2 regions of the Acidisoma sibiricum genome follow, and region 2 is predicted to be linked to the other one. Evidence: predicted binding sites of a transcription regulator. Region 2 holds the regulator's gene; the other holds the start of a gene.
The links. Region 2 encodes HrcA, which represses chaperone genes, less so after heat shock. Its sites were predicted from a motif close to GTTNGCACTCNCNNNNNGNGAGTGCNAAC; they were not measured.
Positions count from the first base shown of each region.

Region 1 (4,193 bases), 230 kb from region 2:
TCAGGCTGCCGCGGCGGTCGGGCAGGGTGCCGTCATCCACCACTGTGACGCCGGGACTGGCCACCCGCTGGCCGAGCAGGCCGGCGAAGGCCGAGGTTTTCTTGCGGTTGAAATCGCCTTCCAGCCCGTGGCCAATCGCCTCATGCAGCAGAATGCCGGGCCAGCCGGAACCGAGCACGACCTCCATCTCTCCAGCGGGCGCCGGCACGCTGTCGAGATTGAGCAGAGCCTGACGCAGCGCCTCATCGGCGGACGCGCGCCAGACGGCGCTGTCCATGATTTGAGCATAGGAGAAGCGGCCGCCGGTGCCGTGACCGCCGGTCTCCCGCCGTCCGTTCTGCTCCACCACCACCGAGACATTGAGGCGCACGAGCGGCCGGAGATCGGCCACCCGGGTGCCATCGGCGCGCAGGATCTGCACGGCCTGCCACTCGCCATAGAGCGAGGCCATGACCTGTGTCACCCGCGGATCGAGCGCGCGGGCATAGGCGTCAATTTCTGAGAGAAGAGCGGCGCGAACCGCGAATTCGGTGGTGCGGAGCGGATTGTCGCCGCTGTAGAGGCGCTGGTTGGTCGCCTGCGGGGCCGCCATGAACTCGCCCGAATGGCCGGAGCGGACGGCGCGGACGCTGTCGGCGGCGCGGTCCAAGGCAGCCTCGGAAATCTCCCCGGCATGGGCATAGCCGGTGGCCTCGCCCGAGACAGCGCGCAAACCGAAGCCCAACGCAGTGTCGGAGCTTGCGGTGCGGATGCGCCCGTCTTCCAGCGCCAGAGCCTCGCTCTCCCGGTATTCCAGGAAAAGCTCGCCGTCATCGGCGCCGGTCAACGTGTCCTGCACCAGCCGTTCGGCGGCGCTGCGGTCAAGCGCGCTGCCGTCCTGGCCGAAGAACAGGCCGTCGGTGGTTTCCAGTGGGTTCGCGGAGGGCAGCATGATCGGGGAACCTTTTAACTGACGGGCGCAAAGCCCCTGACCGCCAGATGTGGCGATGCCAGGGGCCTATTGCACCATCTCAGTCCCCAAGCCCGCAAGCATTCACTCATGCGGCGCTTGCGCGGCAGGATCAGTGCAGGGTGAGATCGACGTCGATATGGCGGAAGCGGGCGGGGGCGATGAGGCTGCCGGCGTGGCAGACGCGGACGGAATGGAGACCGCCCTCCAACTCGCGCGTCCAGAAATCCAGAAACCGCCGGAGTGTCGGGTATTGCGGGGCCAAGTCCATCTCCTGCCAAATATAGGTCTGCAGCACGCAGGGATGGTCAGGGAGACGATAGAGGATTTCCGCAGTCGTCAGGCGAAAGTCACGCAGCTGGAGAGCCAGGCTCATTCTGTCATCCTTGCGGTTGGAAATGGGGCTGTCGATCACCAATGTCACGCTGAGGGTGTCCGGGTGGCGGGCCGGCTTGGCACGCGATCACCGCAAACAGGCCGAGGATGGCAAATTCATCAATCTGCCACAAGAAAAAACGCAATAAGATCAGTGCATTAGCACTCAACACGGGAGAGTGCTGCCGAAATCATTGACACTGGGGAGGGGAGCGTCTAGATCGCTGGCACTCTCATGCAGAGAGTGCCAAGACCCGCAGGCCGGTGCCGCTTTTGGGCCGCCCGCGTGTTCAAAGCTCAACACCCATTCAGGAGCGATCCGAATGAAGTTCCGTCCGCTACACGACCGCGTTGTTGTCCGCCGCCTTACCGCGGAAGAGAAGACTGCCGGCGGTATCATCATCCCCGACACCGCTAAGGAAAAGCCGATGGAAGGCGAAGTCATCGCCGTCGGCGCGGGCGCCCGCAACGAGCAGGGCGCGGTTGTCGCGCTCGACGTGAAGGCCGGTGACCGCATTCTGTTCGGCAAGTGGTCGGGCACCGAGGTCAAGATCGATGGTGAAGAACTCCTGATCATGAAGGAGTCCGACATCATGGGTGTGATCGCCTAATCACGCAGAGGCGGCCTGATGGGCGCCTCGCCTAAAACGATCCTGTCTCTTTTTTAGAAGGACGAAGTCCAATGGCAGCGAAAGACGTTCGCTTTTCCACCGATGCCCGCGCCCGCTTGCTGCGCGGCGTCGACATCCTGGCCGATGCCGTGAAGGTGACCCTGGGTCCCAAGGGCCGCAATGTCGTCATCGACAAGAGCTTCGGCGCTCCGCGCATCACCAAGGACGGTGTGACGGTCGCGAAGGAAATCGAGCTGGCCGACAAGTTCGAGAACATGGGCGCCCAGATGGTGCGCGAAGTGGCCTCGAAGACCAACGACCTCGCCGGTGACGGCACCACGACGGCGACCGTGCTGGCCCAGGCCATTGTGCGCGAAGGCCTCAAGGCCGTTGCCGCCGGCATGAACCCGATGGATCTGAAGCGCGGCATCGACAAGGCCGTTGGCTTGGTCGTCACCGAGATCAAGACCCGTTCGAAGAAGATCAACTCCCCGTCCGAGACCGCCCAGGTTGGCACCATCTCCGCCAACGGCGAGGCCGATATCGGCGAGAAGATCTCTGAAGCGATGCAGAAGGTCGGCAACGAGGGTGTCATCACCGTCGAAGAGAGCAAGGGCATTGAGACCGAGCTTGATGTCGTCGAGGGCATGCAGTTCGACCGCGGCTATGTCTCGCCGTATTTCATCACCAATCCAGACAAGATGGTTGCCGATCTCGACAACCCCTACATCCTGATCCACGAGAAGAAGCTCTCCGGCCTGCAGCCGATCCTGCCGCTGCTGGAAGCCGTCGTGCAGTCCGGCAAGCCGTTGCTGATCATCGCGGAAGACGTGGAAGGTGAAGCTCTCGCCACCCTCGTCGTCAACAAGCTGCGTGGCGGCCTGAAGATCGCGGCCGTGAAGGCTCCGGGCTTCGGCGATCGCCGCAAGGCCATGCTGGAAGACATCGCCATCCTCACCGGTGGTCAGGTCATCAGCGAAGATCTCGGCATCAAGCTTGAGACCGTGACGCTGAACATGCTCGGCCGCGCCAAGAAGGTGCTGATCGAGAAAGAAAACACCACGATCGTCGAAGGCGTGGGCAAGAAGGAAGACATCGCCGGCCGTTGCGCGCAGATCCGCGCTCAGGTCGAAGAGACGACGTCTGACTATGATCGCGAGAAGCTGCAGGAGCGTCTGGCGAAGCTCGCCGGTGGCGTCGCCGTGATCCGCGTTGGCGGTTCGACCGAAGTCGAGGTGAAGGAGCGCAAGGATCGCGTTGATGACGCGCTGCATGCGACCCGAGCCGCGGTTGAGGAAGGCATCGTGCCAGGCGGCGGCGTGGCGCTGACGCGCGCGTCCACGATCCTGATCGGTGTGAAGGGCGACAATGCCGACCAGACCTTCGGCGTCGACATCATCCGCAAGGCCATTCAGGCACCGCTGCGCCAGATCGCTGAGAATGCCGGTGCCGATGGCGCCGTCATCGCCGGCAAGATCCTGGAGAAGGACGAGTACAACTGGGGCTACGACGCGCAGACCGGGGAGTTCAAGGACCTGGTGGCCGCCGGCATCATCGACCCCGCGAAGGTCGTGCGCACGGCGCTGCAGGATGCGGCGTCCGTTGCCGGTCTGCTCGTGACGACCGAGGCGATGGTTGCTGAGCGTCCCGAGAAGAAGTCCCCGGCTGGTCCGGGCGGCGCGCCCGGCATGGGCGGCATGGGCGACATGGACTTCTAAGACTGCAATATCGCCGGGGCGGGATCATCCGTTCCGGCGATTTTTCCGTTTTAGTTCGGGAACAAGGGGCAGGCCCAGTCTGCCCCTTTTTCTATGGCCGGACTGGGAATTCCATAGTGATTGACAAGCCCTGCCGTTTTCTGCATGGCTAATGCGCATTCAAATTCTGGCCTCCCTTGTTGCGCCTCTGTCTGGCGGCGTCGTCAAGTCTATAAGGCCCGATTGTTGCGGCGCGCGGTTTATCGAAGACGGAGATGGGTACAGCTATGGCGATCGGCACTGTGAAGTGGTTCAACACCACCAAGGGCTTTGGTTTCATTATGCCCCAGGATGGTGGCAAGGACGTATTCGTCCATATTACAGCGGTTCAGGCCGCTGGCCTTCGCGGCCTGAACGAGGGCCAGAAGGTTAGCTACGAAGTCGCCATGGAGCGCGGCAAGGCCGCCGCGACCAACCTGAAAGCGATCTGATAGGCCTGAGGTTCCGGTTCCTGCCGGGAGCCTGACAGGACCGTGCACGAATGAAAGGGCGCGCCTTGCG
Region 1 is NZ_CM174445.1:477,276-481,468, reverse strand. It holds gene tldD (metalloprotease TldD) at 1-931, opposite strand, end outside; gene AC3G7M_RS02255 (usg protein) at 1,062-1,325, opposite strand; gene groES (co-chaperone GroES) at 1,648-1,935, shown strand; gene groL (chaperonin GroEL) at 2,007-3,653, shown strand; gene AC3G7M_RS02240 (cold-shock protein) at 3,920-4,123, shown strand.
Region 1: groES (co-chaperone GroES) is a predicted target of HrcA. The motif match lies at 1,548-1,576, and genes of this name have one in related genera.

Region 2 (4,193 bases):
ATCACGGACGGCAGGCCCGTACACAGGTCCAGTGCCGCCATCGTCTGGCCGATGCCGCAGATATCGTCGCGCTCGCCTTCGACCGTCAGCACCATGGTGCGGCGGATGGCGCCCGGATCGACGCGCTCGCCCCGATGCGTCAGGCGGCCCAGCGGCAGGTCATGATCCTGAAAGATGCGCTTGACCGTCTCCAGAAAGAATTCCGCGGGCAGATCCATCACGGCGCGGTATTCGTCATAGAATTTACGGTGTACATCGGCGCGCATCTCGTCGCCCGCCACGATATTGCGGGCCTGCAGGATTTCCGCCCGCAAATGGCGGTCGAAATTCATCGCCACGAAAGCATTGAGCTGCATAAAGCCAGGATAGACGCGGCGGTTCGCGCCGCGGAACTGCCAGGGCACAATGCCGATGACAGAATTGTCGAACCACTCGATCGGCTTTTCCTGCGCCAGCAGATTGACCTTGGTCGGCGCCATCCTTGTATCGATGGGACCCGCCATCAGCGTCATGCTGCGCGGGGTCGCGATATTGCCTTCCCGCGCCATGACGGACACAGCGGCCAGCACCGGTACCGCCGGCTGGCAGACGGCCAGCACATGCGCGCCGGGTCCGATCGCCTCCAGCTGCGCGATGACATGGTCGGTATAGTCCTCAAACCCGAAGGTGCCGGCGGTCAGCGGAACGTCGCGGGCGTTCTTCCAGTCCGTGATATAGACGTCATGATCGGCGAGCAGCGTCTGCACCGTATTGCGCAGCAACGTCGCGAAATGGCCGGACATCGGCGCCACCACCAGCAGCCGCGGCTGCCGTACGGCGGTTTCCTTGCGAAAATGCAACAATGCGCAGAAGGGCGTCTCGTAGACGACCTCCTCGATGATCGCGACCGGCGCATTGCCGACCACGACCGGCTGCATGCCGTAAGCCGGCCGCTCATGCGTCATCGGCACGCGCCAGAGGCTTTCGGCCATGGCGGCAGTCAGGCGCAGCGGCAGGGCAGCCGGCTGGGTCAGATCATATTGGTTGAGAATGGTGCTGAGAAACCGGAAATACTGGCGCGCCGGCGCCATCATATCCTGCCGCGCCTGATACATCTGATACAGCATCGGCGTGCCGGCCGCCGCCAGCACGTCGGACAACGGCAGGCCCGCGATGGGCTTGGCCATTTCATAGAACAGGGACTGCCGGTTTTTTTCATCCATACCAAGCCCTGCGTTCCGCTGGAGCCCCAGGGTCTGATAGAGTGTGGGCCCATCCTTGGCGGACAGGACATTGCTCATGGCTGAGGCGACGCTTCTCATTAGCAGCAAGAACTATTCCTCCTGGTCACTCAGGGGATGGCTGATCACGCGCCTCTCCGGCCTGCCGTTTAAAGAAAAGATCGTCAATCCCGACGATCCCGCCGCCCGGGCCGAACTGCTGCTTCGGTCCTCGTCCATTCTGGTACCCAGTCTCATCCATGATGGGATTTCGATCTGGGATACGCTTGCTATTGCGGAATACCTGAACGAGTTGCGACCGGAGGCTGAAATGCTGCCGGATGACAGGCATGCGCGCGCCCGCTGCAGGGCCATCAGCGGCGAAATGCATTCCGGCTTCGCGGCTTTGCGCTCATCGCTGCCGATGAACCTGCATGCGCACCGGCCAGGCTTTGCCATCTGGTCGGCCGCGCGCGCCGATATCGACCGCATCCTGACGATCTGGCAGGACTGTTTCGAGACATGGAACGGCCCATATCTCTTCGGCAAAAAGCTTTCAGTCGCCGATGCGATGTATGCGCCTGTCGTCACCCGCTTCCTAACCTATGACGTCGCGCTGAACGCGCGCGCAGCACGCTACTGCCAGGACATCATGGCCTGGCCGGATATGGCGGAATGGGTGGCTGCAGCGAAGGAAGAGCCCCAAGAAATCACCGAACTGGAAGTGGAATTCTAACGGTTCGGTAAGCCTAGCACCAATCCGTCGCGGCGGGTAGCGGCGCGCACCCGCTTCAGCCGAAGGCGTTACGGACCATTTGACAATGCGCCCCCAGCCGCGTCAGCCCAGCAGCCTGCCCACCACCCGCGCGGTATAGTCCACCACCGGAATGACCCGGCCGTAATTGATCCGGGTGGGTCCGATCACCCCGATCGCGCCGACGATACGGTTCGTCGAATTCCGCGCCGGCGCCACGATCATGGACACGCCGGCCGAGCCGAACAGGCCGCTTTCCGCGCCGATGAAAATGCGCACCCCGTCCGAGGTCTCCGCCAGTTCCAGCAGGCGCAGCATCGTCTCCTGCGCCTCCAGCCGCTCGAACAGGGTCTGGATGGAGGCAAGGTTCTCGATTTGCGTGACATCCGCCAGCAGCCTTCCCTGGCCGCGAACGATCAGATTGCCGCCGCGCCCCTCGCCGCCCCAGGTCGCGAGACCCGCTTCGATGATGCTCGCCGCCAGCTCGTCCAGCGTATTGCGGTCGCGCGCGATCTCGGCCGCCATATTGGTGCGAAAATCCGCCAGCGTCTGTCCGGCCAGACGGGCATTGAGATAGTTGCTCGCCTGCTGCAGCGCCGAGGGCGGCACGCCGAGCGGAATATCGATGACGCGGTTCTCGACCTGACCTTCCGAGGAGACCAGCACCACCAGCGCACGGCCGGAGGCGAGCGGCACGAATTCGATATGCTTCAGCGCGCCCTCGGCCTTGGGCGCCAGAACCAGCCCGGCCGCCGCCGACAGGCCGGACAACAGGGTCGAGGCTTCGGCCAGCGTATCCTGCAGGCTGCGGCCATGGCTGACGAGCGCGGTGTCGATCGCGTCCCGCTCCTCCTCGGCCAGGTCGCCGAATTGCAGCAAGCCGTCGACGAACAGGCGCAAGCCCCGGTCGGTCGGCAGACGCCCGGCCGAGGTATGGGGCGCATAAAGCAGACCGGCATCGGTCAGATCGGCCATGACATTGCGGATCGTCGCTGGCGACAGCGCCAGCGGCAGGCGTCGCGACAGGGTGCGGCTGCCAACCGGGCCGCCGGTCTCCACATATTGCTCGACGATTTCGCGCAATACCGCCGCCGACCGGATATCTAGCCCCTGGGGCAGCGTCGCGGGTTGTATGGGCGGAAGGGTAAAGCCATGTCTGTCCATTGCGATCCTTTTTTACCGGGCCCGGACCTGGGGGCCGATATCCTATCAGTCAGAGGCTCTGCCATGCGACATGAAGAGTGCTCCGTCACATGGGCTCATGCTGATCATAGCCTAATTGGGTCTTCGCGACACCACAGGGAGTGGCGGCACGGGAATGGGCTTCGCGACGCATGTTTCCGCCCTGCGCTCCAGGCTTGACCGGTCGTCGACCGGAACGGGCCTCGTCATCGTCCTGATCTCTTATTCCGCCTTCGCTTTGCATGATGCGCTGGTCAAGATCCTGGTCGCGCATTTCGACGCGCCGCAGATTCTGTTCCTGCGCAGCCTGACCGTCGTCGTCCTCTGCCTCAGCCTCGGTGGCCGCAGCGTGGTGACGCGCGGTCTGTTTTCGCCGATGCGGGGCAAGCTGCTGGCGCGCGCGGCCCTCACCTTCGTCGCCTGGCTTCTGTACTATTCGGCCGGCCGCTATCTCGGCCTCGCCCAGATGATCACCATCTACTTCGCAAGCCCGCTGATCATCGCGGTGATGGCGGGACCTTTGCTGGGCGAACGCGTCACCCTGGTGCGCTGGATCGCGCTGGGCATCGGCTTTGTCGGCGTGCTTCTCGCCGCCCGTCCGCATGGCTCAAGCCCGCTTCTGCCGGCGCTCTGCGTCGCCCTCGCCGCCGTCATCTGGGCCTATGCCATGATCCTGATGCGCCAGATTTCGGCCGAGCTGCGCGGCTGGGATCAGGTCTTCGTCATCGCGCTGCTGTTCCTGGTCTGTTGCGGCGCGGTCCTGCCCTTCATCTGGAAGACACCCAGCCTGCCGGCCCTGGTTTTGATGCTGAGCCTGGGGCTGCTCTCCACCCTCGCCCAGCTGCTGCTGATCGAAGGCGTCAAGCTCGCCCAGGCCAGCGTCATCGCGCCGATGGAATTCAGCGGCCTGCTCTGGAGCTTCGTCTTCGGCTACGCCATCTTCGGCGACATTCCGGCCATCGGCGTCTTCCTCGGCGCTGGCCTCATTCTGCTGAGCGGCGGCATGGTGGTGCTGAGCGAGCTGCGCGGCGGCCGGCAGCGCACCGCCAAGGCCTAGC
Region 2 is NZ_CM174445.1:702,892-707,084, forward strand. It holds gene AC3G7M_RS03385 (polyhydroxyalkanoate depolymerase) at 1-1,280, opposite strand, end outside; gene AC3G7M_RS03390 (glutathione S-transferase family protein) at 1,279-1,935, shown strand; gene hrcA (heat-inducible transcriptional repressor HrcA) at 2,038-3,117, opposite strand; gene AC3G7M_RS03400 (DMT family transporter) at 3,272-4,192, shown strand.